3 regions of the Viridibacillus sp. FSL H8-0110 genome follow, and region 2 is predicted to be linked to each of the others. Evidence: riboswitches for the same ligand, from Rfam matches in the RefSeq annotation. Region 2 holds a riboswitch; each other region holds the start of a gene.
The links. Region 2 has a riboswitch for cobalamin ahead of MHH98_RS19355 (helical backbone metal receptor). Riboswitches for the same ligand answer to the same signal wherever they lie in the genome.

Region 1 (10,979 bases), 1.0 Mb from region 2:
TACTATACTAACATTTACAGTTAGTATGGGCATGGCAACAAACCTAAAAGGCGAAATAAATTCTTTCCACGAGATCTTCAAAAATGCCGATATCGCTTTATATAATGCAAAAGAAAATGGACGAAATCAGATTAGGCAGTATGAGTGATCTATTATTAAAGGAATCACTACTTTATACCACTTTTCAAAATAAGGTATACTTAAACTTCTAATTCAGTAATGAGTCAGAAGTTTATTTTTTTATAGAAAGTATTATCTTTTTTAAAGGAGTAAAAAGAATTATGGCAGAACTACTAAAAGATGTTTATAATAAAGCGTTTTTTGAACAATTTTGTAAGAAGGTAACAAGCGTCTATCCAGAATTTAACGAACAGCAGTTCATGACTCTATTATTTGATGAAGAATGGGAACAACGTGAGTTAAAACAACGAACTAGACATATTACTCATACACTAAGAGCTACCTTACCCACTTCTTATCCGGATGCCATTGCTGTACTAAGTCAACTTGTTCCTGATTGCAAAGGTTTTGAGTACTTATTTTTCCCTGATTTTATAGAAGCTTATGGCTTATCAGATTGGGAAACTTCTATTGAAGCATTAAAACTCTTTACACTTACATCCAGCTCCGAATTTGCTGTACGCCCATTTATTGAAAAAGATCCGAAGAAAATGATGTCTATTATGGAAAAATGGGCAAGAGATGAAAATGAGCATGTGCGTAGATTGGCGAGTGAAGGGTGTCGACCGCGTCTTCCGTGGGGTCCTGCTTTGAAGATGTTTAAAAAAGACCCTACATCAATTATCCCTATTTTAGAGTTATTAAAAGCAGATGAAAGTGAATATGTCCGTAAAAGTGTGGCAAATAATTTAAATGATATAACAAAGGATCATCCTGAATTAGTGAAGTCCTTAGGTAAGAGTTGGATGGGTCATAACCCTAAAACAGATTGGATTATCAAACATGCTTGTAGAACCCTACTTAGACAAGCAGACCCGACTACACTCACATTGTTTGGATTCCATAACAATCCTATTGTTAAAATAAATGAGTTTGAACTTTCAACAGATCAACTAGCTATTGGTGAATCATTAACATTTCAGTTCACTTTTGCCAACCCCACTATAGATGCAGCAAAACTTCGGATCGAATATGGCATTGATTTTATGAAAGCAAATGGTATAACAAGAAGAAAGCTCTTTAAGATAACAGAAAATACGTATCTACCTGGAGAATATACTTATACTAGAAGTCATTCTTTTAAACAGTTATCTACTAGAAAACACTATCCAGGTGAACATCGAATAGCCATTGTCATTAATGGAGTAGAAATGGCTGGAATCGAGTTTGTATTGACTGAAGAAAAAAACAACGATAAATAAATTCAATGATTTTATGTTTTTTTCAATTCTTTCATATGCTCATTGTAGATTATTAATACGACAAGCCAACTATACTTTAGGCTCATAATACTTCTTTCTAATAAAGCAAAAACAGACTCTCGAATATGAGAATCTGTTTTTTTGCTCATTTATATATTTAAAAAAGCCTTTAATTCATCCATTTGTTTCGCGGCTTGCTGATAGCCCATATCATAATTTGCTCGCATTTGGGTTAAATCTTTTTCGAAACTATTTAAGGGTGCATCTGGTCTGAAGATAAAGACTCTTCCTTCTTTTTCCAATCGTTCGCAATAATCGAGCGAGGCATTGTAATGATCCACACGCTGTTCCATGCTTTTTACTAAATTGGGATATCGTTTACGAAGGAGCTTCATAACTAATTTACTTTGACGATCTTTTACTTTTCTATAGCCTTTAGGTCGGGTTAACACAAGCACATGCTTTTCAAAACCTTCATCTACTAAATGCTGAATAGGAATTGGATCTGCTAATCCCCCATCATAGTATGGTGTATCATTTATTTTAATCTCTGGAAACAATACAGGGATTGCACAGGTAGCGCGCAGTAACGTACATTCCTTATCCATATCAAGTGCGTCCTTATACTCTATATCCCCTGTATACGCATTTGTTACACCAAACTTTACTGTTCCCTCGAATTGTTGGAATCTATCCCAATCAAATTTATCTAGCTCGTTTGGAATTATATTGTAAGCAAAGTTTAATCCAAATAAACTTCTTTCTCGCAAAAAATTACGAACGCCTATATAGCGTTTGTCATGACGATAATTAACAAGGACGCGAAGTGAACGCTCTTTTTGCTCTGACACATAAGAACAGGCATTAATAGCCCCTGCTGAAATACCGACAACATGTGGCATCATAATCTCTTCATCTAAAAAAGCATCGAGGACACCTGACGTAAATAACGTACGGAATGTTCCGCCCTCAAGTACTAAACTTGTATCCTTCACATTGACCTGCATTAAATCACTCTTTCACTATATTTCTATTATTATTTTATCATATCACTTGCATCTAGAAAAAAGCTAAAACAGTATATTAATGCTTGGATTCAAATTTCTTTTCATCCGCTTTTCTTTAGTTTTATCAACATATGTTAAAATTCATTGTTGTTTTTACATAAAAAATAGAGTTGTACCTAATATATTGGCCAACTCCGATATCTATACCTTTTATCGTGATTTGAATGTTTAAATAAACTCGTTCTTTTGTTAAATTAACGAATAAGATCGTACAGCATATTTTATGTTCCAAGAAGGAGAATAAAATAAGTAATTGCGTACATTGGAAGTGCAATTGAAGTAATTATATACATTGTCATTTCGCCTTTAGAAAGTCTTCTTTTCCACTTAGTTAATTTAAGATGCCTACAATAAATTGCGCTAGAAATGAATATTAATAAGAAAGCTAATTCCATAATGTTCTCTAAAATGGTAATCAAATACTCAACTCCTTTTAGGTATTGCACTAAGAGAACTATTCTATAAAATTTTTCAAAAACCTTTATATTTAGGTAATTTAAACTTCTTTCAATCAAAAACATTTTTAGGCTTTGTTCATCTGTATCAAATGCAATTGTATCACTTTAATAATTTCGAAGATATTTCGTTGCGATCAATTTCTCATTATCTATAGAGATCAAGCCAAATAAGCTTTAAGTTGAATATGCTTCTTAATTAGCCAAAAACAACAATCAAGTTAAACAGATTCAATTATAAAGAAATAGGGCTACCCTCAAAGGCCGGTATTCACCGACTTTCTGGACAGCCCCTTTTCATACTACCGTTACTTCACTTTCACGCTAAGTTTGCTACTTTTATTTCCTGCTAGATCCTTCGCATAAATTGATAGTTTAGTATTTGCTTTTTGTTTTTTGATTTTCACACTGAAATTTCCTTTGCTTGATGCTTTAGCTGAGCCAATTTTTTTATGTTTACTATTGTAGATTGTAATTGTTGCTTTTGCTTCAGTTATACCTTTTACTTTTGTAGTTTTCGATGTGATTTTAGATACTGTTGGTTTTTTTGGTGCAATTTTATCTTTTACAATAATTGTTTTTGATACGCCTTTATTACCTACTGTATCTTTCGTTTTTACGACTAATTTTACGTTTGCTTTTTGTTTTGTAATCTTCAGCGTATAGTTACCTTTGCTACTTGCCTTTGTTGATGTAAGTAGTTTAGAGCCTTTATAAATAGAAACTGTTGCTTTAGCTTCTGTAGTCCCTTTTACAGTAGTTGCTTTGTTTGAAATTGTTCCTACTATAAGTTTTGTTGGTCCAATTTTATCTAGTACAGTAATTGTTTTTGTTACACCAGCATTGCCAGTTTCATCTGTAGTCTTTACTACTAATTTCACATTCGCCTTTTGTGCAGGAATCTTTAACGCGAAAGTTCCTTTATTGTTAGCTTTTGTTGATGTTAGAAGTTTAGTTCCATTGTATATTGAGACTGTTGCATATGCTTCTGTTGTTCCTGTTACTGATGTTGTTTTGTTTGAAATTGTTCCCACTGTAAGTTCAGTTGGGCCCTCAGTATCTGGATTTTCCACTGGTGGATTAGTATCTGGTATTTCACCAGCTGCTAATCTCGCAAATGTTGATTTTCCATTCAATGCGTCTGCTAACGCAATGATTACTTGTTCAGTAGCCATTAAGTTTGTTTTAGAATCTTTAATCATCCATTTAAACGAACCATCTTCTAATTGATAATCATCAATCATTTTTTCAAGAATGTTAACTTTTTTACCGTCTTTTTCATAGCTCCATTTGTCAGCTGTTAAATCTTCTCCAGCTGTAGCTAGTCCCATAATAATACTTGCCATTGAGTTTGAATTATCTACAAAACCATCTTTTTGATATTTTGCATGAATACCATCTACTGCTTTTTTAATAGACTCGTTAATTGTTTCATTGGACTTATCAGTATTATTTAATAACGTTAATGCAGTTAAATTCCAACCTGTTACATCTAAGTCATCAGATGAACCAAATCCAGAGAATAATCCTGAATTATTTTGTTTCTTTAAAATTACTTCTAAATGTTTGGCTTTATCATAGTCTGCATTTGCTAAGCCTAGCGCAATTGATGCCCAAGATTCACCGTATGCTGTGAAAAAACTACCATCAGCCTTTTGTTTGTTTTGTAAATCTTCAACAATGTTGCGTTGTCCAAGATTTGTTGGATCTAATCCTAGAATATATGCACCAATAATAGTACCTGCGTCTTCATTTGAAGTGCTTGAAGTAGCCGCTTTTGGTTTCATCCAATAAGATTGTTCACTAGTAACTTCTGAGCCCTCTGCCCACTTGTAGTTTTTAATATCCATGCCTAGTGCATACATTGCTGATAATGACCAGTAGCCACTGTGGGAACTGATTACTCTAGAACTAATAGTTTGGTTGTTTATAATATAATATTGTTTTGCCTTCTCTAAAGAGTTCACTAGTTTTTCTTTGATTACTTGTGGTGATGTTGTTTGAGAAGTATGGTCTTCATTGTTTACTACCATATTATTTTCAGCTTGAGCTGTAAACGGCGATAATAGTGATAGTAGCATAACAAAAGCTAACACCATACTAGATGAACGTTTTAACATTTGAATTCCTCCGATTTTATTTAGATTTGTTGGATTCGGAATTCGGCTTTTTCATGCTAGTCGACTATTTAACTCTTACTCATATATTAAATGTTGGAAATTAAAAGTTCTTAACAATGAAAAAAGCTATTTCTCCATAGAGAAATAGCATAAATACAAAGAAATATAGGACAACAGTATTGTCTAATATAGATTGTTTTGCCGTAATCTCACTTTATTCCGAAGAGTAGATATACGCTATGAATTAGATAGGTCTCCTGGCTTATGCATCAATTTACTTTAAGGACCTTCCCGTATAAAACAGTGGTATTTCCTTATTTCATCAGCATTTACAGTTGCGGATACAGCTTCGGCATTTCACCGAATTCCCTTTTATGTATGTACTACATCTAATTCTGGCATACAATATTCACTTAATATAAACTTATCATAATATTGGAAATTAATCTATCGCATTTTGATTAGTTTTTGATATTTTACTCATAACACATCAAATAATTATACAAATAAAGAAAGAAACGTATGTATATTTATTTCAAAATTGTATTTATCGATGAATCTTTTAATATGTTAATCACATAATTCCTGTTACACATGTTAAAATTGAATTAATATCCTTTTTAAAAGCATGTATGGTTGAAGGAGGGATGAATTGTTTAATGTTGGAGATATGCTAATAATTATTGTCATTGCTTTAATGATATTAGGTACGATTTCTTTTATGCTATTTATTAGAAGAATCATTATAAATACAACTCCTAAGAATGAATCTACCGAACTAAATGAAAAATTGGATAAGATTATCATGTTATTGGAAAAGCAGTCTAAATAATTATTATTCAAAATACAAAACTAGCTGTTGTATCTAATACTAAATTCAACAGTTAGTTTTTAAGTTCATTTAATCCCGCTTTGATAATAATGGACGATTATTGTACCAAATAACTTCTACTGGAATATCGAAAAATGAAGAAAGCTTTTCACTTGTTAGCATATCGATTGTACTTCCAGAAGCAAATACTTGGCCCTTTTTTAATAATAATGTTTTCTGAAAAACCGGTAGAATTTCTTCAATATGATGTGTGACATAGATTATTGTTGGTCCGCTTTCTAAAGCTGCAATTTCACCAATTGTTTTTAACAATTGTTCTCTAGCTATGAAGTCAAACCCAGTAGCAGGCTCGTCTAATATGAGTAACTCTGGATCATCCATTAAGGCACGACCAATCAATATTCTTTGCTTTTCTCCTTGCGATAAAGTTTGATAATCACGATCGGCGTATTCAATACTCCCTAGTTTTTTCAATATACTTATTGCCTTTTCCCGAATAACCGGTGTTGGCTTTTCATATAGACCAATCGAAGCAAAAGCACCTGAAAGAACGATTTCAAATGCACTATCATTGGGATTTAATTTTTGTTGAAGTCCTGATGATACGAGGCCAATCTTCCTTCTAAGCTCTTCTCCTAAAACGGATTTCCCAAATGTTCTTCCTACTACCTTTAAATCACCCTTTGTCGGAAAATAATAAGAACATAGCATATTCAACAAAGCTGATTTGCCGGCTCCATTTAAACCGTACAATACCCAATGCTCCCCTTTTTCTATTTGCCAATTAATATTTTCTAGAATCCATTGCCCTTCTCGTTTCAAACATACCTCTTTCATATGTAATACCATTTCAAAAACCCCTTTATAGATATTCATTTCATTATAACTGAATATTCACTAAACAAGAGGTTGAGAGTGAGAAAATTGTTAAGAAGTTCTCCAAATAGAAAACCCCTCATGTGGTTAGACAAGAGGGGGGGTTATAGCTATTTTGCAAAAATTTGAGTTCCATATGTTGGATATTGAGCGTTTTTACCTGAAACAACAATACCTATTCCAACTTTTTGATAATTAGGTGATAGTATATTTGCTCTGTGACCAGGGGAATTCATCCAACCATTCATAAAGCTTGTTGCAGTAGAATAACCTGCTGCAATATTCTCACCTGATGCATATGTGTTATAACCTGACCCTTTCAGGAGGTTAGACCAGCTTCCATAAGTTGGACTTGTATGACTAAAATAGCGATTTTTCTCCATATCTAATGAACGAATGATCGCTAGCTTTGTAAGCTTAGGATCTTGTTTTAAAGGTTTCAGTTTCTTTTTTGCACGTTCTTTATTTAAAATAGTAACTATTTGATCTTGCATTTTTTTATTTCCTAAATCAATGTAACTGTCGACAAATTTACCAGATTTAATCCAGTATGTCTTGCTACCTTTTTTGACTTTGATCCAACCATTTGTATTTGCAACACTCACTTTATAAATTCCAGCTGCAAGTTTCTTTGCTGATTTCGATCCTTTTTCTTTTTTATAAGTCGTTGTTTTTTTCGATAGATAGATATAATCACCAGTAAAACCGTCTTTTATCCACTTTTTATCTTTTGTTTGCATCCATTTATCTTTAGTTGTTTTTATAATCGTTACTTTCTTTTTTGCAGCTACTGTTGATTTTCTTCCATATCCGCCTTGCTTAGTAAACAATCTACTCTTTTCAGTTAGTGTTACTTTTTTTGTTTTTGGCGTACTTGCTTTAGCATAAATTGGACTTGCTAAACTGCCTAAAAAGATTATCGCCATGAAAAGGACGCTTAGTTTTTTTAGCATTTTCTTCAACTTAATTCCTCCGAATCTAATTTTTAAAACGGTATATTTTCAATGTAAGCAACACTCTCAATAGTTTTTTCGGAGAGTTCCACATTAAATATAGTCGTTTTATTAATATCAATTAAAAAAGAATCGTATAGACTACAATTTTTAATCACTATATCATATTATCAAATATTTATGGTCTCAAAGACCAAAAATAGTTTTATATTATTAATTTTTCAACCTTTCGCAGATACTTAGACCTACTCTTTAAAACTGTTCATATATATTCCATCTGTTGTATACTAGTTTCATATAGCAATAGAAAGAGAGAATGTATGATTTCATTTATATTAACTACAAAACGTCTTTTAAAGGCTTTAATCCGTGCTTTTAAGCAACCGTTATTTATTTCATTGTTTACAACCTTATTTTTTATCCTTTTGTCAGGAACGATGTTTTATACAAAAGTAGAAGGATGGTCTATACTTGATGCCATATACTTTTGTGTTGTCAGTCTGATTCCGAGTGGTGTAGATACTTCGCTCACACCAACTACAAATCTGGGTAAAGTATTTACGATGTTTTATTTAGCAGTTGGTGTTGGAGTTATGTTTCTTACTTTATTGACTCTTGGTAAGACCATGATTAAGTCTACAGATGAACCGACTACTGATTTAAAAAAAAGAAGATAATCAAAATAAAAAGGTTGTCTTAAAAGACGACCTTTTTATTTTTTAATTGCTCAATACTCTATCAGTATTAACACTTACTTATAAAAGGATTTTTTTGTTACACGAATTGAAATTGAGATTTTTTTAGAAGTAGTCTCATTTCTCCCTTTAATTTTTGTCGATACTAAGTATTTTTTCACAATTTCCCCCTTTCGAATAATCGAAATATTTACTCTATATCTAATATACGCTATTATAAATATAGTCAATTTTATCTATACACGAAATAATTGTAGATACAAAGCACTTATATCAGATGACTAGTATATAGAAGAGAGGTTTTTTGTTTGAGTTTATTAGAAGTCTTAAAACAAGCTACACCTTACATACAAATGGCATTCAATAATGAAATCTTTGTGAGTATTGTTGAGCGTGGTCAAAACAAGGTTTACTTTGCGTCTCCAGGAACTAAAGTTGATCTAGGAGTAAAGACTGGTGACACGATGGAAGATACTGAAGAATTACGACAAGCCTTTACGGGGAAAAACGTTAAAAGAGATATACCAGCCGAATTTTACGGAGTCTTACTTCACACTAACATATATCCAATTAAAGAAAATGGTCATGTAATTGGAGCTTTTAGTTTAGTATTTTCAATGGAGAAACAAGAGAAATTACAATCTTATATGGATCATCTACAAAATGCTGTCCTAGGTTTACAGGATAAAGTACATCTTGTTGCCTCTCATTCAGAGGAGCTAGCAGCAACAAGTACTGAAATTACCGAACAATCTCGTCTAGCTCTTGCTGATTCAGAAGCTTCTCATAGCGTTACAGATTTTATCAAATCAATCTCTCAACAAACGAATTTGCTTGGGTTAAACGCCTCAATTGAAGCTGCACGAGCAGGTCAACATGGTGCTGGATTTAATATTGTTGCTCAAGAAGTTCGAAAACTATCTCTAGAAACAAAGTCGGCTACCGAAAAGATTGAAGATTCACTGAAAAATATCACGCAAAATTTACAAGGCTTAATGGGCAGTATGAGTCAGATCAATTCTGCTTCTAATGAACAAGCTGAGCTAGTACAAGACTTCAGCTCAATTATTGAAGAGCTAGGATTACTCAGCAATCAAATGGGGCAATTAATGAAAGAAACATTACGATGAATTTTTTCACTCCATGAGTTTTTAGATAGCAATACGATTTAGCTCATTGAATGCTTTATAATCAATGAGCTAATTATATACCCTCCATTAACTTCTCTATCTTGCTCTAAATTCATTTTTATTTCTTTTCTTCTTAAAAACATTTCAAATTTGTCCGATTTTGTTGTCATATTCCCCTTGAATAAAGGAACGAATGTTCTTATAATGAATATAAGAGGTGAAGCGCATGGAACGACAGTTAAATCCACAAAAATTGACGACTATTGAAACCTATCAACTACAACGTATAGCGACCGAACTACTTAGTACTGCTTCAAAGGAAACAGTATTATCTACTTTATCAATCTACGCATGTTCACAAAAGCAACATTGCTCAACAATAAAAACGAATGTTAATATAACTTAATTTAAGCTTCGCATTAGGTTATTTTTCGTCCGTTACTACTTCTCTTTACACCTAATAAAAATAAGCCCTACACACTCTCAAAAGGTGTGTAGGGCTTATTACTTTCTTACAAAAGGTTTAGGCTATAAATCAAGATTCTAATAATAGGTCTTCAGGGTTTTCAAGTAATTCTTTTACAGTTTTTAAGAATCCTACAGAATCTTTACCATCAATAATACGGTGGTCATAAGATAGTGCAACGTACATCATTGGACGAATTTGTACTTCATCACCAACAGCGATTGGACGTTTTTGGATTGTATGCATACCTAAGATAGCAGCTTGAGTACCATTCATGATTGGTGTAGACATTAATGATCCAAATACACCACCATTAGTGATTGTGAATGAACCACCTTGTAAGTCAGCGATTTGTAATTTTTTGTCGCGTGCTTTTTTAGCAAGACCACCGATTGCATCTTCGATTTCAGCGAAGTTTTTACGGTCGCAATCGCGAACAACTGGTACTACTAATCCATCGTCAGTAGATACAGCAACACCAACATCATAGAAGTTATTAAGGTGGATTTCATTACCTACGATTTGAGCATTAACGTATGGATATTTTTTAAGTGCAGCAACTACTGCTTTTGTAAAGAATGACATGAAACCAAGACGAGTTCCATCATGCTTTTCTTGGAATTGATCTTTTTTACGGCTACGAAGTGCCATAACGTTTGTCATATCGATTTCGTTGAAAGTAGTAAGCATTGCCGTACTTTGTTTTACTTCAAGTAAACGAGTTGCGATTGTTTGACGACGACGAGACATTTTTTCAACTGTCACGCGAGATTCGTCAACTGCAGGAGTAGCAGCTTTCGGTGCTTCAGCTGGTTTTGCAGCAGGAGCAGCTGGCGCTGTACCATGTGCAGCCACATCTTGTACGCGAACTCGACCTTGAGGATCTACTGGAGATACAGATGCTAAGTCGATTCCTTTTTCACGAGCTAATTTGCGAGCAGCTGGGCTAGCAATTACACGCTCAGTTGAAGATGATTCTTCTACAACTACAGGTGCTGGTGCA
Region 2 (10,979 bases):
TTCGACAATCTGAAGCAGAAGCAGCTGAAACTTATGAGCTTTGGTCAGAAGGTACGATAGTTCAAAAAAGGGACCAAACGTACTTACAATATGAAGAAGTTCAAGAAGATAAACATATTCGTTCAACTTTAAAATTCGGTAATAATGAGGCAGTTATTCTTCGAAATGGTGATGTGAAAATGCGTATGCCATTTTTACTTAATCATGAACAAAACGGCCATTATGATAGTGAATTCGGTGCATTACCAATCGTGACGTATACGAAGGACATGCTATTCGAACCGCATGACAGTAAAATGAGCGGACGATTTTATTTAAACTATGATTTAATCATTGGTGGACAATCAGTAGGCGATTATACTTTAGAAATTAATTACTCGGAGGGAAAATAATGAACGCAGTAGAACAAGTGCAACACGCGATTAAAGAAGCGCTTCTTGCAGCAGTATCAAAAGCAGGTCTTTTAGAAGATACATCAACATTGAATATACACTTAGAAACACCAAAGGATAAGACGAATGGCGACTATGCAACTAATATTGCTATGCAACTTACAAAATTAGCGAAAAAACCACCTCGTGCAATCGCTGAATCTATTATTGAAAACCTTGATACTACAGGTACTGCTATTGAGAAGATCGACATCGCAGGTCCTGGTTTTATGAATATTGTGCTACGCAAAGACTATTTGGCAGAAGTAATCACAACTGTTTTAGCGCAAGGTACAGAATATGGACGTTCACAAGCTGGCGCTAATGAAAAAGTACAAGTTGAATTTGTATCAGCTAACCCAACTGGTGACCTTCATTTAGGACATGCCCGAGGAGCATCTGTAGGGGATTCATTATGTAACGTTCTAGACTTTGCAGGATATGATGTCTCACGTGAATACTACATCAATGATGCAGGTAATCAAATCAATAATTTAGCAGCATCTTTAGAAGCTCGCTACAAACAATCGTTAGGCTTAGATGCTTCTATGCCTGAAGACGGTTATCATGGTCAAGATATTATCGATATCGCAGGTAAATTAGCTGCTGAGTTTGGTGATTCGATTCTAAGTAAATCAGATGAAGAGCGCTTTGAATTTTTCCGTGAGCATGGCTTGAAATTAGAGCTTGGTAAATTACAAAAAGACTTAGCAAACTTCCGTGTAGACTTTGACGTTTGGTATTCTGAGACATCACTTTATAAATCAGGTAAAGTTGAAACGGCTCTAGAAAAACTTCGTGCGAATGGTCATGTATTTGAAGAAGAAGGCGCTACTTGGTTCCGCTCGACAACATTTGGCGACGATAAAGATCGCGTACTTATAAAAAATGATGGCTCTTACACATATTTAACACCAGATATTTCATACCATGAAGATAAAATTCAACGTGGATTCACTAAACTTATCAACATTTGGGGAGCTGACCACCATGGCTATATCCCGCGTATGAAAGCAGCAATCGAAGCACTTGGTTATGATCGTGACACATTAGAAGTTGAAATCATTCAAATGGTGAACTTAATGAAAGACGGCGAAAAAGTGAAAATGAGTAAACGTACAGGTAACGCGGTTACTTTACGCGAACTTGTTGAAGAAGTTGGCTTAGACGCAGTACGTTATAACTTTGCAATGCGTGCAGGTGATTCACATATGGACTTTGACCTTGACCTAGCTGTTAAGCAATCAAATGAAAACCCTGTTTACTATGCACAATATGCACATGCTCGTATTTCTTCAATCTTGCGCCAAGCAAAAGAACAAGGATTAGCAGCATCTAAAGAACATTTAAATCTTCTTAATGCAGAGAAAGAAATTGATGTCTTGAAAAAAGTAGGGGACTTCCCACAAGTTGTTGCGGATGCTGCGAAGAATCGCACACCACACCGTATTACTAACTACATTCAAGAACTAGCAGCAACTTTCCACAGCTTCTACAATGCTGAAAAAGTATTAGATGCTGATAACAAAGATCGCTCAGAAGCACGTTTATCTCTAATTACAGCAGTTCGTACTACAATCGCCAACGCACTAAAACTTATTGGCGTATCAGCACCTGAGAAAATGTAATGACAGAAATACCCTTTTAGCTACTGAGGTTGAATAAGCTTGTGAATCTAAGAGGTACTTATAAAAAGACTATTTCTCACTGAATAAGTGTGGAATAGTCTTTTGGTTTTTATAAAGAACAAATGAAAGAAAAAAATTGCGCTAGTTAAAGATAAAATAGCTAGACTTCATCGATTCATGTCACAATGTGTTATTGCTAATAGTTCCACCAAGCCTAGTAACATCTTGGACAAGTATTTAATTTTCTGTATAATTGAACACGATGTAATAACAATTGTATATTGTGAAACATGATGGTTCTTTACTTTGATTCAGTAAAGAGAAAAGGGAAGTCGGTGTAAATCCGACGCGGTCCCGCCACTGTATGTGTGAGTAAGTCGTAATTTGTCACTAAAGTATAACACTTTGGGAAGGCACGGCAAGCTGTGATCACGAGCCAGGAGACCTACCAACATGGAGACCACCAATTAGAACTACGCGGATAGAAATGGTGTCAGTAAAAGTGCATTTTAGTACAGCTATGTATATATTCACTGTCATCGTATCTCTCGTCGTAAAACGAGAGATTTTTTTATGAACAAGGAGGAAATGTAAATGAAGAAAATATGGCAATTTTGTTTAGTGTTTGTTTTAGCACTAGGCGTATTAGTAGGCTGTGGCCAAACGGAAGATACGAAGAAAAAGGAAAATAGTGAATCAGCGACAGAGCAACAGGTAGCAGGGTATCCATTAACAGAGACTGATGCACTTGGCAATGATGTGAAATTTACAGAAGCACCAAAGAGCATTATTACATTGGTACCAAGTAACACAGAAATTCTTTTCGCGTTAGGATTAGAAAAAGAAATTATTGCTGTATCGGATAATGATGATTATCCTAAAGCGGCAACGAAAAAAGAAAAAATCGGTGGGATGGAATTTAACGCCGAGAAAATTATTAGCTTAAATCCAGAAGTTGTTTTTGCACACGAAACACTTTTAGGTACTTCTGAAGCAGGTCTCCAACAATTACGTGATGCAGGATTGAAAGTTTTCGTTGTAAAAAATGCTGAGAATTTTGATGAAACGTATAAAACAATTGAACAAATAGGCCACATTACAGGTAAAGCAGATGAGGCTAAGAAGATTACTGATGATATGAAAGCAAAAGTAAAAGAAGTACAAGTTAAAGTGAAAGATGTAAAACAAAAATCAGCATTCGTCGAAACAACAGACGAACCTAATATTTACACTGCGGGTAAAGATACATTTATGCAAGAAATGTTTGATCTAGCTAATATTAAAAACGTCACAGCAGATCAAACAGGCTGGTTCCAAATTGACTCTGAGGAAATTGTGAAACGTAATCCAGATACAATTATTGTGAAATACAACCATGTGAAAAATATTGTCGAGAAGGTGAAAAAACGCCAAGGATTTGATAGTATCACAGCTGTTAAAAATGATGCAGTTGTTCAAGTTGATGCGAACTTAACAAGCCGTACAGGTCCTCGTCTTGCTGAAGGATTAGAGGTCATTGCAAAAGCAGTATATCCAGAGGCTTTTGAGTGAGGAAAACCATTTTAGGGTACACCATAGCCTTTGTGATTTTAATTGTTAGCATTTGGCTAGGTGTATCAATTGGTTCTGTAAAAGTACCAATTAGTACGTTATGGAATACGGCAGCGGATCCAACAGCGACGAATATATTGTGGAAAATACGCATGCCGCGTGTTGTGCTTGCAGGGTTAGTAGGAGCCTCACTGGCCATTGCGGGCGCTGCTTTCCAAGGATTGCTGAAAAATCCTCTCGCCGATCCGTATACGTTAGGAGTGTCATCTGGTGCCTCGGTAGGTGCTGTGGTGACGCTCTTTTTCGGCATTTCGACCCCTATTTTTGGTATATACACATTACCAGCCTTCAGCATGCTAGGGGCCTTATTGGCGATGATGGGTGTAATGGCTTTTGCACGATTAGTTGATCGAACTATGAAAATGGAAACGCTGATTTTAACAGGGATTATCGTTAGTTCATTTTTAGGTGCATTAATTTCATTGTTAATTGCGTTAACAGGTGATGAGTTAAGGCAAATCATTGGGTGGCTGATGGGGAGCGTTTCAATGCGTGGATGGCCATATGTCAAGATGGTGTGGCCTTTTGTACTCATCGGTTCATTTTTATTATGGTTAAACCGTCGTGAATTAAATGCGATGTTATTTGGAGAAGAGCGTGCCAAGTATCTTGGCGTTGACGTGAAGAAAAGTAAAATTCTGATATTAATAGGCGGATCTATGTTAACAGGTGCTGCAGTTGCAGTGTCTGGAACAATTGGCTTTGTGGGACTTGTTGTACCGCATATGACACGACTTTTATTTGGGGCAGATCATCGTCACTTGCTGCCTTTATCGTTTTTAAATGGAGCATCATTACTAATTGTTTGTGATTTATTTGCTCGTACGATAATTTCCCCAACAGAGTTACCAATCGGTGTCATTACTGCACTTATTGGGGCGCCAGTATTTTCATATATCTTTTTCCGACAAAGAAGAACGAAAGGTGCGTAAGTATGCTTACTGTAGAAAATATTACTGGTGGCTATGATGCCACCAGGCCAATAGTACAAGATGTTTCGTTTACAGTGAAAAAAGGCGAAATTCTTGGCGTTTTAGGACCAAATGGTAGCGGCAAATCCACATTATTAAAAGTGATTAGTGGTATCCTGCCATCAACAACTGGTCAAGTACTTATCGAAGAACAAAATATAAAACATTTCTCACCGAAGGAATTTGCGCGCAAAATGGCTGTTTTACCACAGCTTCATGCCCATGCCTTTTCGCATTCAGTACGTGAGACGGTAGCCTTAGGTCGCTACCCACATCAAAATAGTTGGTTTTCGACATGGTCAGAACAAGATGAAAATGCAGTGAAAAAAGCTATGAAGCAAACGGGTGTAGATAGCTATGAACATACAAACCTCGAATTTTTATCAGGTGGGGAGCAACAACGTACATTTGTAGCACAAGCACTTGCTCAGCAAGCTGATATCTTACTTTTAGATGAACCTACGAATCATTTAGATATTGCACATCAACGACAACTGCTAGATATGATTCGTCTAGAAGCAGTGCAAAATGGTTTAACAGTTATTTCTGTTTTTCACGATATGAATTTAGCTTCACTTTATTGTGATCGCCTATTGTTAATGGAAAAGGGACATGTAAAAGCTATTGGAGAACCGCATGAAGTGTTGAAAGAACAGCAAATTTTAGAGGTATATAATACGCGCGTTTCAAGTTATCCGCATCCTGAATTGCCAAAGCCACAAGTAACACTGATGCCAACAGCTATTGATGAACGTGAATCATATGTAGTGACAAAAGAACAATTCAATATAAGAGATGAATTTGTTGAGCTTCGTACGGAAATTCCTTTGAAAACCGTTTCCTCAGCTGTTCACAATGCTGGTTTTGGGTGGTTCCAGTCATTTGTCAATCGTGCAGTTGATTTGAATTATATGTGCGAAGATGCACATGAGGAATTAAAAGGTTATCTTAAAAAACATGACTTTATGCCATCTAATACGGTGGCCATGATGACTGCAGTTGCAGCGAAGCATGTTGTTATAAGGGAATTTTCAAATGCAAACGGAAGTATTATTGTTGCAGTTACAGCTGGTGTTGGAAATGCAGTAGATGTTTCAAGGGCACATGAAAGAGTCAGTAAACCGTATATAGGAACGATTAATACTTGGGTCATTATTAACGGGAAACTAACGGAAGAATCCTTTATGCAAGCCATGATAACGGCAACTGAAGCTAAAGTAAAAGCAATGCACCAAGAAGAAATCATGGATCCAATATCCAATACGATTGCAACAGGTACATCAACAGATAGCCTATTAATTGCCGCGACACAAAATGGGACATTTATGGAATACGCCGGACCTATAACAGATATTGGGAAATTGATTGGTTACGGGGTGTATGAAACGACAGTAACAGCACTACAAGATTACAAACGTGCCAAGGGAAGGTTATAAAATGTTAGCACATATAATTGCTTGTACCATTGGGGTAGCTTTAGATTGGTTAATAGGTGACCCGCCCAAAATGCCGCATCCCGTACGTTGGATTGGCACATTGATTGCCAAACTAACAGAGCGTTTGAATAAAGGTAAGCATCGTAAATTAAAAGGACTTTTACTTGTCCTAATTGTTGTTGGTTTAACAACTACAATTACTTTTGCAGTAATTTATTTTGCATATTCTATCAATGTTATTCTAGGTATTTTTGTAGAATCAATATTAATAGCTGTAGGTTTAGCAGGGAAAAGTCTAAAACAAGCAGCACTTGAAGTTTACAATCCACTTGTATCAGGAGATTTGCAGGAAGCTCGTGTGAAGTTATCTTGGATTGTAGGGCGTGATACAGATTATTTATCGGTACCTGAAGTGACGCGAGGTGTAGTTGAAACCGTGTCTGAAAATACGAGTGATGGTGTAACAGCTCCACTCTTTTGGGCGTTTTTATTTGGCGGCGCTGGTCTATGGATGTATAAGGCAGTTAATACGCTTGATTCAATGGTCGCTTACAAAAATGATCGCTTCGTAGATTTTGGATACGTTGCTGCACATGTGGATGATGTATTAAATTATGTGCCAAGTAGAATGACAGGTTTATTACTTATGCTAGGTACAAAAAATGAAAGTGGAAAACCAGTCGCCTATCGCATGAAAGGGTGGCTGCGTGATGCAAAAAAACATCCAAGTCCAAATAGTGGATGGCTTGAAGCGGCTACAGCATATCAATTAGGCATTCAGCTTGGTGGTGTGAATAGGTATAAGGGGATTATCTCGAATCGTGCGAAAATGGGTGAGTGCCATTATGAGCTAGGGCCTCAGCATATTATACGTTCTATTAAACAGATGCAAATTGTAACCATATTATTTTGGCTACTAATGGTCATTTTAGGAGGGTTTTTCGTTGTCATTACCTAATCACGGGGCAAATCCATATCGTTTATATACACAGCTGGGCATCCAACTACCAGCTGATATATTAGACTTTAGCGAAAATGTAAATCCAGCAGGTGCACCAGATTTTATCAAAAATGATTGGAAAGATTATTTGCAATTATTGCAACATTATCCGGACCCAGAAGGTGAGCCATTTCTATCTGCTGTCGCTAAATATCACGACATTTCTACAGAAAACATCGTATTAGGAAATGGTGCGGCGGAAATTTTCTCATTACTTGCGACATATTTCCGGGGAAATAATGCAATTATTTTACATCCGACTTTTTCAGAGTATGAAGCGACATTAAGAGAAAATGATGTAGAAATACAGCGTGTAGTATGTGAAGATATCGTTAATTGGAAGTTACCATTAGACGAACTTCAACAAGCAATGCAAAATGCAGATGTCCTATATCTATGTACCCCTAATAATCCGACAGGTGTATTACCTTCGAAAGAAGAACTTAAACAGCTTATTGAATCTGCAAAAGAATCGAATTGCAGTATTGTTTTAGACGAAGCTTTTATAGATTTTGTTGATGAAAGTGCATCATTTATAAAATCAGTAAAAGAAAATCATCAAGTGATTATTGTACGATCAATGACGAAAATGTACGCAATTGCAGGTATAAGGCTCGGTTATATGGTAGCCGCACCTGAGGTAGCAAGTGCAATACGGAAGCTTACCCCTCATTGGCATATTAATGGAATAGCAGCAGTAATCGGAGCACGTTGTTTAAGTAAGGAAGTAGATGCTTTCCGTCAAAAGGCTTGTGATTATGCTGGGCAAATGCGTACGCGTTTTCAAGTATTTTTACGACAAAATCATTGTCTTGTTACGAACAGTGTCACAAATTATGTGAGCTTTCAATTACCAAATACTGAACAGTCACAGAATTTCTTTACTTATATGCTTGAGAAGGGTATGGTGCTTCGACATACAGAAAATTTCATTGGAATGGAAGGTGCATGGTTCCGAGTTGGTATGAAGGCACCTGAAGCGATGAATCGTTTAGAAGAGGAGATGATGCATTGGTTTCAAGCGAACTCGTCTTTATAACAGGTGGAGTGCGGAGTGGAAAAAGTGCATTTGCAGAAAAGTGCCTTGTAAATTTAGCAGCGACATCGCCTATGAAGCGACTTGTTTATGTTGCGACAGGTGTACCGTTTGATGAAGAAATGAAGCAAAGAATCATCCGACATCAAAACGATCGAGCAGGGCAAAAGTGGACGACAATTGAGCAACCAACTGACTTTTCTAAGCTCCTCTCAAAAATAAAAGAAGATGACGCGATATTATGGGATTGCGTGACCACTTGGCTAACGAATGAATTTTATGATGGTTATGAAACTGGTGTGAGCTGTTTTCAAAAAGAAGGCTGTATTGAACGGAAATTTATAGCGATGCAAAATACGATTTATGCATTACGTGATAGAAATATACCGATTGTTGTCGTTTCCAACGAAGTGCTAGATGAGCCGCTTTCTACTAGTTTTGAAGTAAGACTTTATCAAAAATGGTTAGGTCGTATTCATCAATGGTTTGTAGCTGAAGCAACTACTGCAATTGAAATGGAATATGGACAGATGCATCAATGGAAATAATTCAGTTTTAGAAGGGGGGTATTCTTTTGCGTACGATTGTTCATAGTATTTTACTTGCATTTCAATTTTTTACCGTCGTGCCAGTTCAAAGAGAATTACCACTTACAAAGCCGACAATAACGGGAATGTTCTCGTTTCTACCTTGGCTAGGTGCATGTATGGGTGCAGTAATGGCTACTGTTTTTTATAGTTTGCAACAGTGGACGGATATCAGTTCATTATTAACGGCCTTTTTACTTGTTGTTGGATTTATCATTTGTACAGGTGGTTTGCATTTAGATGGCTGGGTTGACATGGGAGATGCATTTTTTTCATATCGTGATACCGAGAAGCGACTAGAGATTTTAGATGACCCCCGTATTGGTGCTTTTGGTGCGATGTCTTTATTGTTCTTAGTACTAACGAAGATTTTCTTTCTAGCTGAATTGATTGAAAAAGGCGAACTGTCGATTATGTGGATTGTCGCGGTACCATTTTTAGCTCGGCTAGGAATGTCCTTATATTTTATCCAGACAAAATGCTCAAAAGAAAAAGGGCTAGCATACTTTTTTAAAGAAAAACTATATGTACCACAATTTCTTGTCGTGACATGTGTATCAATGCTTATTGGCTTGATTCTTATAATTTGGTGGAATGGAGATTTCATCGTACCTCTTATATTACTAGTGATTGTAGTTGTTGCATCAGGTCTGTATAAGATTTGGACTGTACGTAATTTTCACGGTAGCTCAGGTGATTTACTCGGTGCTTTTATTGAAGGAATGGAGGCCATTTTATGGATTACGCTATTACTATTGAGTTAATACGCCATGCTAAAACTAAAAGTAATGTTGAAAGGAAGTATCTTGGCTGGACTGATGAGTCTATTATTCCTAATCAAAGTTTGCCGACTATCGATGAGTTAGCTACTGTCGTTTTCGGAAGTGATTTAATACGTTGTAAGGAAACGGCTGCTTATTATTTTCCGAATGCTACATACATGAATATAAAAGGATTACGCGAAAGTCATTTCGGTGATTTTGAATGCAAAACCTATGAACAGTTAAAAGATATACAAGTGTATCGTAATTGGATAGACGATCCATATGAAATTGCACCACCGAATGGCGAGACATTACAACAAGTTATGTTTCGCGTTACAGAAGTGGTTAAATCTTTGCCAAAAGATATGCTGAATTACAGGATAGTCGCGCATGGAGGTTCAATTAGAGCGTTGTTAATGCAATTCGCACCAGAGGAAAAAACTTTTTGGGAGTGGCAAGTTTCTCATAATGAGCGTTATCTATTACACTGGTCAACGAAGAAACAGTTCGAGGAGGGACAACGATGCACGTTTTTATCGGTGGAGCCTATAATGGTAAAAGGGACTATGTAAGATACTGGCTAGAAGAGCAAAGGAAAAAAGATGTTGCTTGGCTAGAAAGTGAGTTACCAATGACTGTACCTGAAGCTTCGACAATTGTTGTCTCAGGTCTTGAAAATGTAGTGGCAGAATATTTAGATAAAGATGAGGATACGTTAGCTTCTCAACTACTACAGCAACTTCAAGCATTAGATAAAGAAAGAGAACTTATTGTTATTGTGACAGAGATGGGTAGAGGTGTTGTCCCAATTGATGCTAATACGCGCAAGCTCCGTGACATTTGTGGAAGATTTTATCAGCAATTATTTAAAATTAGCCCACAAATAACGCGTATTTGGTATGGTATAGCTGAAACAATAAAATGAATCAGGAAAGAAGGATGAGAGATGAACCTATATACACGTACAGGTGATAAAGGGAAAACAAGTATTATCGGAGCGCGAGTTGATAAAGATAGTCAACGCGTTGAAACTTATGGCACAATCGATGAATTAAATTCATTTATCGGTAAAGCAATGACGGAACTAGATCCTGCTATTTTTAAAGATATATTAGAAGACTTAGAAGCAATGCAAAACGAATTATTCGATTGTGGTGGGGATCTTGCTAATGTCATGAAAGAACGTCATTACAAAATGACAGATGGGCCGATAGAAATTATGGAAAAACGAATTGATGTACTAATGGATGAACCACCATTACTTGAAAGATTTATCTTACCTGGGGGCTCACCAGCAGCTGCTACTTTACACATTGCACGTACAATTACACGTCGAGCAGAGCGCCAAATGGTCACATTACTAAAAGAATCCGAAGAGGGTGATGTACCATTAGTTGTACAACGTTATTTAAACCGTTTATCTGATTATTTATTTGCAGCAGCACGCGTAGTAAACGCTCGCTTAAATGTGCCAGATACTGAATACGTTCGAAGTGCCAAGGTATTTAAAGATGG
Region 3 (10,979 bases), 1.5 Mb from region 2:
ACGTTGTGAAAATTCTTCGTCATCAATGCCTAATGTCCATTTTGGGCTTTGTCCAACTTTTTTTAGAATGACAACATTTAATGAAGAGAACTCGAGATTTTTCATGTCCTCTAATTCATACCAGCCGTATTTTTCGTCTTCACCTTGAATATTTTCTGCAACATAAGCTCGGTATTCTGTCATGCCAAAGGATAATAAATATTCTGCGATTTTACTCGGGCTATTATCAGAATCCGTTAACAATGCGATTTTCGATTTGCCATCGATTTTTTGTGCCAAGCCCTTCATACTGCGTCCATGAACACTTATTAAATAAGCATCTTGCCAACTCTCACCCATTTTTGAAAAAGCTAATTGAATGGAACTAAAGTATGGGTAAACTTCGATATCTATTTTGCTAGTTAAATAACCTCCTAGACCATAAAATAATGGGTCCCCTGATGCTAAAACAACTGTTTTACGCTTTTCATTTTTCAACTGTTCTACTAAAGGTTTCAATCCGCCTTTTACGACAATTTTTTCACCAGAATAGTGAGGAAAGAATTCAAGTAGTCTTTCTCCGCCTACCAATACTTCACTATCTTCAATCCACGATACGTATTGAGGTAATAAACTTTCTAGTCCGTTATCACCAATTCCGATCAATTTAATCGATTGAGTCAATGCCATCAGACCTCCCTAATAATTGTCCTTTCATGGAATAAATTGCTGTGTCCATGATAAGGCCTCCACGCACATGATTGAGAGAAGCTGTACAACAAGCTTCACATAAATGATTAAAAAACTGGTCAAAACCTGCTTCCATCATCATCTCACCAACTTGAGAAGCCGTATTTGCTCCCACCACTTCTTGCACTAGTTCGTCTGGTGCTCCTACGTCTTTCGCAAGTTTTGCCATAAATTCAAAATTGATGGCAGCACTTTTCGAGTGCACCATCATGACACCTTGAGCAACTTTCGAAAATTTCCCCATCATGCCTACTAACGACACTCTTTTAATACCTAAACGTTTACAATGCTTAAGTGCAAAACCGACAAAATCACCCATCTCAATGAAAGCTTCCTCAGAAAGTCCTTCATATTGTTGCATGCCATATTTTTCACTTCGCCCACCTGTTGTCAACACGACATGTTCGCAGCCCATAGCAACTGCTACACTAATCGCCTGGACAATACTTGCCATATAAGCAGAACTAGAAAACGGTACAACGGTTCCTCTAGTACCTAATATAGAAATACCACCGATAATTCCGAGTCGACCATTTAACGTTTTTTTTGCAATTTCTTCTCCATCTGGAACAGAAATGACAACCTTTACTCCACGGTCAATTTGAAATTCATCTAGCGTTTCTTGGACGGTAGTGTTCAACATTTTCCTTGGGACTGGATTAATAGCTGCTTCTCCAACAGGAACAGGAAGACCCGGCTTGGTCACTCGTCCCACGCCGACTCCTCCATCTAAAATTATTCCAGGTTGATCGCCCCAGCTGACAGTAGAAATAATCAATGCTTTATGTGTTGCATCTGGATCATCTCCGGCATCCTTTATCGTTTCACAACTTACTGAATTTCCTTCAAATGTATTTTTTTCAATAGTAAATGTCGCATCTCGGCCCACCGGCAAATGGATCGTTGCTGTTTCTTGTGCTTCACCAGTAATAAGAGCCGTTAAAGCTGCTTTCGTTACTGCTGTTGCACAAGCGCCTGTTGTATAGCCATGACGCATTTGCGATGGATCTTTTTTCTCTTTCTTTTGCATCGTTAAGCCTGATCAGCTAATAGTGAAATGGCATTAAGTGCCGCAACAGTTACGGTACTACCACCTTTACGTCCAAGGTTTGTAATAAACGGTACTTCTGTGATTTTAGCTAATTCTTCTTTCGATTCTGCAGCAGATACAAATCCAACAGGCATTCCGATTATTAAATCCGGTTTTACTACACCTTCTTTAATTAAGCGAATCAATTCTAATAATGCAGTTGGTGCATTTCCAATTGCATAAATACCACCTTCATGTAAATGAGCAGCTTTTTGCATTGACATAATAGCACGTGTAGCACCTGCCTCTTTAGCAGCTTTCGAAACATCTTCATCAGAAATATAGCAATATACATCTCCACCGTGTTTTTGGAATCGCTTATGTCCGGTACCACTTTCAATCATTTGCACATCAGCGATAACTGCTTTACCAGAACGAATAGCTCTAATACCCGCTTCAATCGCATCTGGATGAATAATTACTGAGCGACCTAAATCGAAATCCGCTGAAGCATGAATAATACGACGAATGATTTTCCATTCATCTTCCGTAAAATCATGTGGACCATATTCCTCTAAAATAGTTGCAAAACTATGTTCGTAAATTTTATCTGGATCGACTGTTAAAGGTTTAAAATCTGTTCTAAAATCCATTCTTGTTACCTCCTAAATTTGGGAAAGTTGAGTTTGTAATGCTTGAATAACATCAATAAAAGTAGAATGCACATTTTCATAAGCTACTTTCGGTCTTGCAATCATAATTGTTTCAATTCCACATTCCAGAGCTGCTGTTAATTTTTCATCAACTGAACCTACTTTGCCACTTTCTTTTGTAATCATTAAAGTGACACCGTATTGCTTATAAAGAGCTAAATTAAGCTCTTTTGAAAATGGACCTTGAATAGCAACGATATTCTTTTGTTCTACACCAAGCTCTGCGCATTTTTCCATATTGTCTAAACGTGGTAGCATACGGGCAATGACTCTTGTATCCTCTAATCCTAATAACTTCTCAGTAAATGTACCAAGTGTTTTACTGCCAGTTGTCAGCATGATGACACCGCGTTTTTTAGCCGCCAGATTTGCCGCTTCCTCGTAGTTTTTTACTAAGATTAATTTGTCATTTTCGAATTGCTGACTTTCACGTTCATAGCGGATATATGGAACACTTGCTAATCTTGCACCTTCTAGTGCATTTTTTGATGCCTCTTCTGCAAATGGATGAGATGCATCTACTACAGCTTGTAAGTTTTTTGATTGAATAAATCGAGCCATATCTTCAGCTGTTAGACGACCAATATGCGTTTCTATATTTGCTTCAACTAAACTTTTTGCAGCTGATTCAGTGACAACAGTTGCAAAAACTGGGTATCCAGTTTGTTGTAACTCTATCGCCAATGCTCTGGCATCGCTCGTACCTGCTAAAAACAAAATCATTTTGCAGTACCAGCATGTTCGTGATCGTGTTCATGGTGGTGATGGTCATGATCGTGGTGATGATGGCCGTGGTCGTGGTCATGATCATGGTCATGATGGTGATGATGCTCTACAAATTCCATTGCATTGATACGGTATTGGCAAGTATCACAGTTCATTTTCACATTACCTTGAAGTGATTCTTCAACTCGATCTGCTAATACTGTTTTTAGTTCAGCGTGGTAACCAAAGTAAGACGCTAATTTTACTTCTAATTCAGGGTACTTAGTTTGGTAACTTAAGACCATTTGTTCCATACGTTCCATCAGAATACCTGTGAATAGGAAGTAAGGCAGCATAATTACTTTTTTAGCTCCTAACTGCTGACATCTTTCAATACCTTCCTCAACTGTTGGGTAAGTTACACCCATAAATGCACATTCTACTGTACGAACATTTAACTGTTCCCAAAGCATACGGGCAATTTTATAAAAGTCGCTATTAGCATCTGGGTCACTACCACCACGTGCGATTAATAAAATAGCTGTATCTTTATTTTCCGCTTCATGATTGAAACCGGCATCTGTTAAACGTTCTTTTAAAATTGAGAAAATGGATTCATGTACACCTAGTGGACGACCATATGTAATTTGTACAGTAGGATATTTTTCTTTACCTTCATCAATCGCTGCTGGAATATGAATTTTCGAATGTCCTGCTTGCAATAAAATAATCGGAATAACATGGATTTCTGTAGCACCTTTAACGACACAGTTATCAATCCCTTGTGCAATGTTTGGTGATGCAAATTCTAAAAAACAAGATTCCACTAGTAATTGACCATCTAATGTTGGCTTTAATTGCTCTACAAATTTATTAACCTCTGCATTACCCTCTGCTAAACGACTACCATGCCCGACGAATAATATAGCTTTCATAAATATAGTTCCCCCTAAGTTTTAATCCCCGCAAGGAGCAGGTTCAATTTCAATTTTCGGTGACATATCTTGATAGTTAAATCCTTGAATTCGCTTCACACGTTTGAAGTATTTGAACAAGCGCTCGTTCGGATGTGCATTTTGACGATATTCTTCAACGATATTACTGACAACTTCTACAATCTTTTCTGGCTCAATGCCCTCTGCAACTGGTTGTCCTGGGTGAGCCGTTCTACCAACTGGCTTCGCACCTACAAAAAGATCAAATTTACCTTTTCGATAGACGATTCCGACGTCTTCCATTACAGCTTTATAACATGCCATACCACAGCCATTAAAACCGATATTAAATTCTTTAGGCATGTTCAGACCTCCAAGTTTTTCTTGAAGTTCCTCAGCATAAGGAATTCCGCCCGTTTTCTCGCCATCACAGAAATCACATGCTTTTATTGTGACAACATCACCAACTGGTGACAGAATAAAGTTTGCATCTTGCAGTCTAGCTGTAATAAAATCTGGTTTTGTTGTTGGGATTTTCAAAAGAATATTATGGTTTGGTGTATATTCCATAGTGCCTTTATCTCCAACTACATCAGCTAATGTCATCATTTGTTTTGGTGTAAACCTTTTATTTGCAACCCCAGGGCTTACGGCTAATTCGAAAATAGATTCCATTTCTTGCTGTACAAAAGTAGTTTGAGTTTCCACTTGCTGACCCGTTACACGAGTTAATGCATCTAATGCCATTTCAAATGAGCCAATTTTAGGTTTTGGTTCTGTTTTTACAACTGACGGTTGCTTAGCTCTTACTAAAGCAGGTGCACTATCAATAATTTGACTACGCTGAATGCCGGTTTCTTGGTCCATTGCCCACGGTTCTGCCTCTTCTTTCAAACGTTGATGTGGTTTTAGTGGTTGTTTTTCAGCATTCAATGTGTATTTTCTTTGGTAACCACGAGGCGTAATCATTTTATTATCATACAAAAATGTCGATGAATTACCGATGACAACTGTCGTTAACATACCAATATCATGATTTAACATATCTTTTAAATTAGTGATGATGATATTTTGTCGATCACGATAAGCGCTTTTCACTAAACCTACTGGTGTTTCAGGTGAACGATACTGTAATAAAATACGTTGCGTTTCGACAATTTGTCGTGTACGACGACCACTCCGTGGGTTGTAAAGAGCTATTACAAAATCCGCCATTGCCGCAGCTTCCACACGTTTTGCTATTAAATCCCATGGAGTTAGGTGGTCACTTAAGCTGATCGTACATGAATCATGCATGACCGGTGCGCCAAGTAAAGAAGCACAAGAGTTAATAGCGGAAATGCCAGGAATAACTTCAATTTCAACACCGGTTGCTTCTGTCCATCCCTTTTCTATTAACACTTCATAAACTAGTCCGGCCATACCGTACACACCTGAGTCACCACTTGAAATGACCGCTACTTTTTTACCATTTTCAGCTTGTCTTACGGCTTCTTGAGCCCGAGAAACTTCTTCAGTCATACCGGTACTGATGACAGATGTATTACTATCAATTAGATCTTGAATGAGTTCAACGTACGTTTTATAACCGATAATAAAATCACTTTCTTGCAGTGCTTCAACTGCCCTAGTTGTAATATGTTTAAAATCTCCTGGACCAAAACCAACTACATAAAGTTTGCCAAGTTGCGACATTCAAACATCTCCTTTTCGTTACATCTAACTATTTGTTTTTCGAAATACCTTTAATCGCTCCTGATGTAGGGTTTTTCGTCATGTTGCCATTTAATGTTTGGTAGACGACATGAGGTGCAACTTGCTGATTCATACAATCGCGAACAATTTGACGGCCAATTTCAGGAGATTCTGCTTGATACCAAGTACCTTGTGGATACGCAATAACGACACAGGCATCTTTGCAACGTCCATTACAGCGAGTTCGAGTTGTATGTATTTGTTCGTCTACCCCAAGCCTAGCAATCTCATCCCTTACTGCCAGCGTTACTTCTTCGCCGCCCTTTTTCAAACAGCTACTACCATTACAAATGAGCAAATGGCTTTTCATTCTTTCTAAATTCCAAGTTGTCATCGTGATCCTCCCATACTGTGTTCATCATTTTTTATGAAAAATCTATGGAAATAGGGTAAATTGGCAACTAGTTATTTATTTTGGTAAATAAAAAAACCTTAATTCAAAGAATTAAGGTTTAAAAACTAGATTATTCAGACAACACATCAAAATAAATAAGCATCGTCCACTGTAGCCTTCACCTTTCCCTCCGAAAAGTATCGTTCATAATTATAAAAGCAGGTTTCCTGGCTTACGCGTCACTTTACTTTGATCTCTTCCCAGTATTTTACCAGTGAGTGTTATCATTTCATCAGCGTTACAGTAGCGGGGGCTGCATCGGATTCTAACCGATTTCCCTATTATCCTACATGTTCAATAAACCAAACATGTCGGCACTTTTAAATTTGATATTCAATTGTATTATTCAGTAAATTCTAAATCTGTAACTATCATATACTAAATTTTACTAGATTCAAATAGATTTTTTTATGAATATTATCTTGACATAATTTAAATTCTACATTTACACCTATATAAAGTTATTAAAAACAGTTATATCTACCTTACTACTCAATTTCAATATTTTTGAAAATTCCATAAAAAAATCTAGTAGAAAGAAAATTCTCATGATACACTATATTCTGAAATCAAACAATTCAATAAACTTTATGGTGTTAAATTAGCGTTTAACTTAAAAGGGAAGTCGGTGTTAATCCGACGCGGTCCCGCCACTGTGTTGAGGAGTTTTGCTACATTATGTCACTGTCAATAGACGGGAAGGCTGTAGCAAAATGAGGATTCTAAGCCAGGAGACCTGCCATAAAGTGAGGAACTGTTTCAACCTACGAGGATGGGTGTGAAAGTGAGTAAGTCTTATTTTTTGATGACTTTTCCTTCACGCACTTCTTTCTATGAAAGAAGTGCTTTTTTATTTGCAAACTGGCTGTACGCCCTATCCAGAGAGGTATTTCATAGGAGGTGTTATTTGTATATAACTGTATATCTAGTAAAAATACATAAATAAAAGGGAGAATAATATGAATAAGTTAAAATCAATATTTAACTGGAAAATGATTTATTTTTTAGCATTTGTCATGATTGTTCCAAATCAAGCATTTGCCATGCACATTATGGAGGGATTCTTACCTGTAGAATGGGCTATCTTCTGGTGGGCAGTAACAATTCCATTTTTGATAATTGGATTCCGTTCAATACGTAAAACAATTAAGGAAAATCCAGATACTAAAATGATGCTTGGCTTATCTGGTGCTTTTGCTTTTGTTTTATCCGCACTTAAAATCCCATCTGTAACTGGTAGTTGTTCTCACCCTACTGGTGTAGGTTTAGGAACTGTATTATTTGGGCCATTTGCAATGAGTATTGTAGGTTTTATTGTTCTTTTATTCCAATCATTGCTTTTAGCTCATGGTGGCTTAACAACACTTGGTGCTAACGCATTTTCAATGGCAGTCGTTGGTCCACTAATTGCTTACGCTGTTTACAAAGGGGCTTCTAAAGCAGGTTTATCCTTTGCATTTGCTGTATTTTTGGCTGCAACTTTAGGTGATCTTGGTACTTACCTTGTCACTTCTATTCAATTAGCACTTGCATTCCCTTCTGAAATCGGTGGAATCTCTGCCTCTTTCACTAAATTTAGTAGTATTTTTGCTTTAACGCAAATTCCTTTAGCTATTTCTGAAGGTATTTTAACTGTGGTCATTATGAATTTCTTAAAAAAATACAACGTAGCTGAGCTAAAAGCACTTCGCGTCTTCACAAAAGGAGCTGAACAACGATGAAAAAGAATTTAATACTAATCTCAATCGTTGTCATTCTTGCTATTTTCCCTCTTTTCATTCAAAAAGGGGCTGAATTTGGAGGAGCTGATGGTGAAGCTGAAGCTGCCATTGGCGAAATTAATGCTTCGTATGAGCCTTGGTTCTCAAGTATTTGGGAGCCACCAAGTGGTGAAATCGAAAGTCTATTATTCTGCCTTCAAGCAGCCATTGGTGCTGGTTTTATCGGTTACTTTGTTGGTCTAACAAGAGGTAAATACAAACGCAAAGATAATGTGAATAACAAAGAGGGTCAAATATAAGATGCTTCTTATTGATAAATATGCTTATATGAATCGTTGGCAGCATATTCATCCAATAGAAAAAATGGTATTCACCTTTTTTCTGATGTTATTTTCGTTAACTGTGAAAGATACACTTGTATCACTCATCACATTCACTGTGATGAGTGCTTTTACAATTTTAGGTGCGAAAATTCCTTTTAAATATTATTTCAAGTTATTATTAGTGCCTAGTTTTTTCCTATTATCGAGTATGCTTACAATATTAATTTCAGTTTCAAGCAATCATAGCTTAAGCCCCTCTTCACTTTGGACAACTGAATTTTTAGGATTTCATATTTTTATTACAGAAAATAGTGTAGAGACAGCAATCCAATTATTTTTTACAGTGCTAAGTAGTATTAGTTGCTTATATTTCTTAACATTGACTACACCCATCCATGATATTTTACATGTATTACGTAAGCTGAAAGTACCAGCATTATTAATCGAATTAACTGAAATAACATATCGCTTCATTTTCGTTTTTTTAGAAACATCACTTAAAATTCATCAAGCACAAAATTCTCGTCTTGGTTATTTTACTGTGAAACAAAGTATCCACTCATTAGGTTTACTTGTTTCCACTTTATTTGTCCATGTATTTCAACGTTCTAAAGAATTAATAATTGCAATGAATTCTCGGTGCTATACGGAAGATATAAAATTATTAGAGGGTGAGTATTCATTTTCTAAAAGAAACTGGGTATTAATTGGACTCATTTCTTTTAGCATTGTCTCTGTTTATATTCAGTTTGGAGGAAGTCTAAATGGATGAGCTTTTTTTTGACATACAACATCTTACACATAGCTATCAAGATGGGACGATTGCATTAAACGAGCTTTCTCTTTCAATAAAAAAAGGTAAGAAAATTGCACTACTCGGTAATAACGGAGCTGGTAAATCTACATTATTTCAGCATTTAAATGGGATATTGCAACCCACTTCAGGTGAGATATATTTTAAAGGAGAACGGATGGAGTATGGGCGCAAATCTTTATTACAGTTACGAGAGCAAGTAGGCATCGTATTTCAAGATCCAGATTCTCAATTATTTTCTGGCACTGTAAAACAGGATATCTCGTTTGGTCCAATTAATCTTGGCTGGTCTAAAGAAAAAGTAGTTGAACAAATTGACTGGGCGATGCAAGAAACTGAAGTTATCGCCCTACAACAAAAACCAATTCATTTTTTAAGTTTAGGACAGAAAAAACGTGTTGCTATTGCTGGAGTTTTAGCAATGAATCCCGATGTCTTAATATTAGATGAACCATCTGCAGGTCTCGATGCATATTATTCTAAACAAATCATGTCACTTTTAAATACGATTCATAAACCGCATAAAACTATTATTTTATCGACACATGATGTGCATTTTGCATATGAATGGGCTGATGAGATCATTGTCATGAGTGATGGACAAATTCTATATCATGGTGATCCTGTCTCCGTTTTTAAACAACCTAACTTACTTTCAAAAGCTCATCTTGAGAAGCCATGGGTATTTGAAACGGCAGAGCAATTACTGCAAAACGGCATGTTAGCAATTGATGTCCCCTTCCCTCGAAATAGGGAGCAATTATTTCAACAATTTAAGGCAGACATAACAGTAAAGTAACAATTATTATTCTTAAACCATACTAGTATTTTTCTAGTATGGTTTTTATTTTCTCTTAGACGCTGGATTTTGATCTTATCTATATAGACTACCGAGGTTTATACTTAATCAATATTTATTCATACGATAATATTATAGTTATTACTATTTACAATTAATATAGAAATAAACAAAGCCACGAGCGACTTTTTACCATGGCTTTGTTTATTTTTCTTCTATTTAATTTTTTGCTTGTTCTAAAGTGGTTTTTTCTATTTAGTATCCGCTTTTTTTTATACTACAAATCAGCCAGCACCTTTTTTAATAGAATTATTTGAATATATAAAAGAAAATTCCGACTTCATGAATGTCATTCTTGGTCCAACTTCTGCTCATTTAGTAGTTATTCAACAATGGTTAGATAGTGGTATGAAACAAACACCCTATGAAATATCATTAATACTTTTCAATTTGACGGTTCAAGGACCTAGATCTTCTATTGGACTCTGAATTAAAGGCAGGATTATAAACTTTTCATCTTTTTATCAAAAGCAAACAGTCAGTTGATGAGATTGTAATGGCAGCTGGCTGTTTCTTCAAATACATGCTTTACAGGAATCTCAGCTAATTTCATCTTAATTGCCTTCATTTTCATTTATTCTAGATAACTGGTTCTTGTCCCCATAGAAAAAACACCTCCACGTTGATTTTTAGAAGTAGGATACCCAATTTTTCAACGAAAGGTGTTTTTATTTGTCTCATTTTTCTATGTCAGTACATAATTTTTCTCGTAGCATTTAAAATATAGTTAAGAAATTTGTTCTTTTAAGAAAGTGACTAAGTCTAAGTGATTAGCTGGTGTAACACCATGTCCGTCTGGATAGCTCTTAAACGTGACAGCTGCACCTAATGACTCAAAGAAGTCCTTACTTTCAAGACCCCATTGATGCGGTAGAACATAATCATATTCACCATGAGAGATGAAAATTGGCATATGTTCCACTGATTGTTTATGATATTCGTTTTTCACAAAATCAGGAATATAACCACTTAAAGCGACAACTGCTGTCAACTTATCGCCT

Region 1: linked by a shared signal. The riboswitch ahead of MHH98_RS14275 (Ig-like domain-containing protein) and the one ahead of MHH98_RS19355 (helical backbone metal receptor) in region 2 are both predicted to bind cobalamin.
Region 3: linked by a shared signal. The riboswitch ahead of MHH98_RS11785 ((2Fe-2S) ferredoxin domain-containing protein) and the one ahead of MHH98_RS19355 (helical backbone metal receptor) in region 2 are both predicted to bind cobalamin.

Annotation. Positions count from the first base shown of each region.
Region 1 covers NZ_JBBOPJ010000001.1:2,846,578-2,857,556, forward strand. The annotation lists gene MHH98_RS14260 (GGDEF domain-containing protein) at 1-148, shown strand, start outside; gene MHH98_RS14265 (DNA alkylation repair protein) at 282-1,382, shown strand; gene MHH98_RS14270 (patatin-like phospholipase family protein) at 1,532-2,389, opposite strand; gene MHH98_RS14275 (Ig-like domain-containing protein) at 3,213-5,024, opposite strand; cobalamin riboswitch at 5,254-5,432, opposite strand; gene MHH98_RS14280 (DUF4083 family protein) at 5,677-5,856, shown strand; gene MHH98_RS14285 (ABC transporter ATP-binding protein) at 5,926-6,705, opposite strand; gene MHH98_RS14290 (CAP domain-containing protein) at 6,843-7,685, opposite strand; gene MHH98_RS14295 (potassium channel family protein) at 8,006-8,362, shown strand; gene MHH98_RS14300 (methyl-accepting chemotaxis protein) at 8,689-9,510, shown strand; gene MHH98_RS14305 (hypothetical protein) at 9,737-9,916, shown strand; gene odhB (2-oxoglutarate dehydrogenase complex dihydrolipoyllysine-residue succinyltransferase) at 10,046-10,979, opposite strand, start outside.
Region 2 covers NZ_JBBOPJ010000001.1:3,890,095-3,901,073, reverse strand. The annotation lists gene MHH98_RS19365 (DUF1934 domain-containing protein) at 1-392, shown strand, start outside; gene argS (arginine--tRNA ligase) at 392-2,059, shown strand; cobalamin riboswitch at 2,337-2,526, shown strand; gene MHH98_RS19355 (helical backbone metal receptor) at 2,654-3,610, shown strand; gene MHH98_RS19350 (FecCD family ABC transporter permease) at 3,619-4,602, shown strand; gene MHH98_RS19345 (adenosylcobinamide amidohydrolase) at 4,605-6,077, shown strand; gene cbiB (adenosylcobinamide-phosphate synthase CbiB) at 6,079-7,035, shown strand; gene MHH98_RS19335 (pyridoxal phosphate-dependent aminotransferase) at 7,022-8,116, shown strand; gene MHH98_RS19330 (bifunctional adenosylcobinamide kinase/adenosylcobinamide-phosphate guanylyltransferase) at 8,089-8,661, shown strand; gene cobS (adenosylcobinamide-GDP ribazoletransferase) at 8,688-9,464, shown strand; gene MHH98_RS19320 (histidine phosphatase family protein) at 9,437-10,036, shown strand; gene MHH98_RS19315 (bifunctional adenosylcobinamide kinase/adenosylcobinamide-phosphate guanylyltransferase) at 9,988-10,389, shown strand; gene MHH98_RS19310 (cob(I)yrinic acid a,c-diamide adenosyltransferase) at 10,411-10,979, shown strand, end outside.
Region 3 covers NZ_JBBOPJ010000001.1:2,353,934-2,364,912, forward strand. The annotation lists gene cbiE (precorrin-6y C5,15-methyltransferase (decarboxylating) subunit CbiE) at 1-669, opposite strand, end outside; gene MHH98_RS11760 (cobalt-precorrin-5B (C(1))-methyltransferase) at 647-1,759, opposite strand; gene MHH98_RS11765 (precorrin-8X methylmutase) at 1,762-2,412, opposite strand; gene cobK (precorrin-6A reductase) at 2,425-3,195, opposite strand; gene MHH98_RS11775 (sirohydrochlorin chelatase) at 3,192-4,112, opposite strand; gene cobJ (precorrin-3B C(17)-methyltransferase) at 4,134-5,807, opposite strand; gene MHH98_RS11785 ((2Fe-2S) ferredoxin domain-containing protein) at 5,836-6,201, opposite strand; cobalamin riboswitch at 6,402-6,591, opposite strand; cobalamin riboswitch at 6,836-7,019, shown strand; gene MHH98_RS11790 (energy-coupling factor ABC transporter permease) at 7,221-7,982, shown strand; gene MHH98_RS11795 (energy-coupling factor ABC transporter substrate-binding protein) at 7,979-8,281, shown strand; gene cbiQ (cobalt ECF transporter T component CbiQ) at 8,283-9,077, shown strand; gene MHH98_RS11805 (energy-coupling factor ABC transporter ATP-binding protein) at 9,070-9,918, shown strand; gene MHH98_RS11810 (alpha/beta hydrolase) at 10,706-10,979, opposite strand, start outside.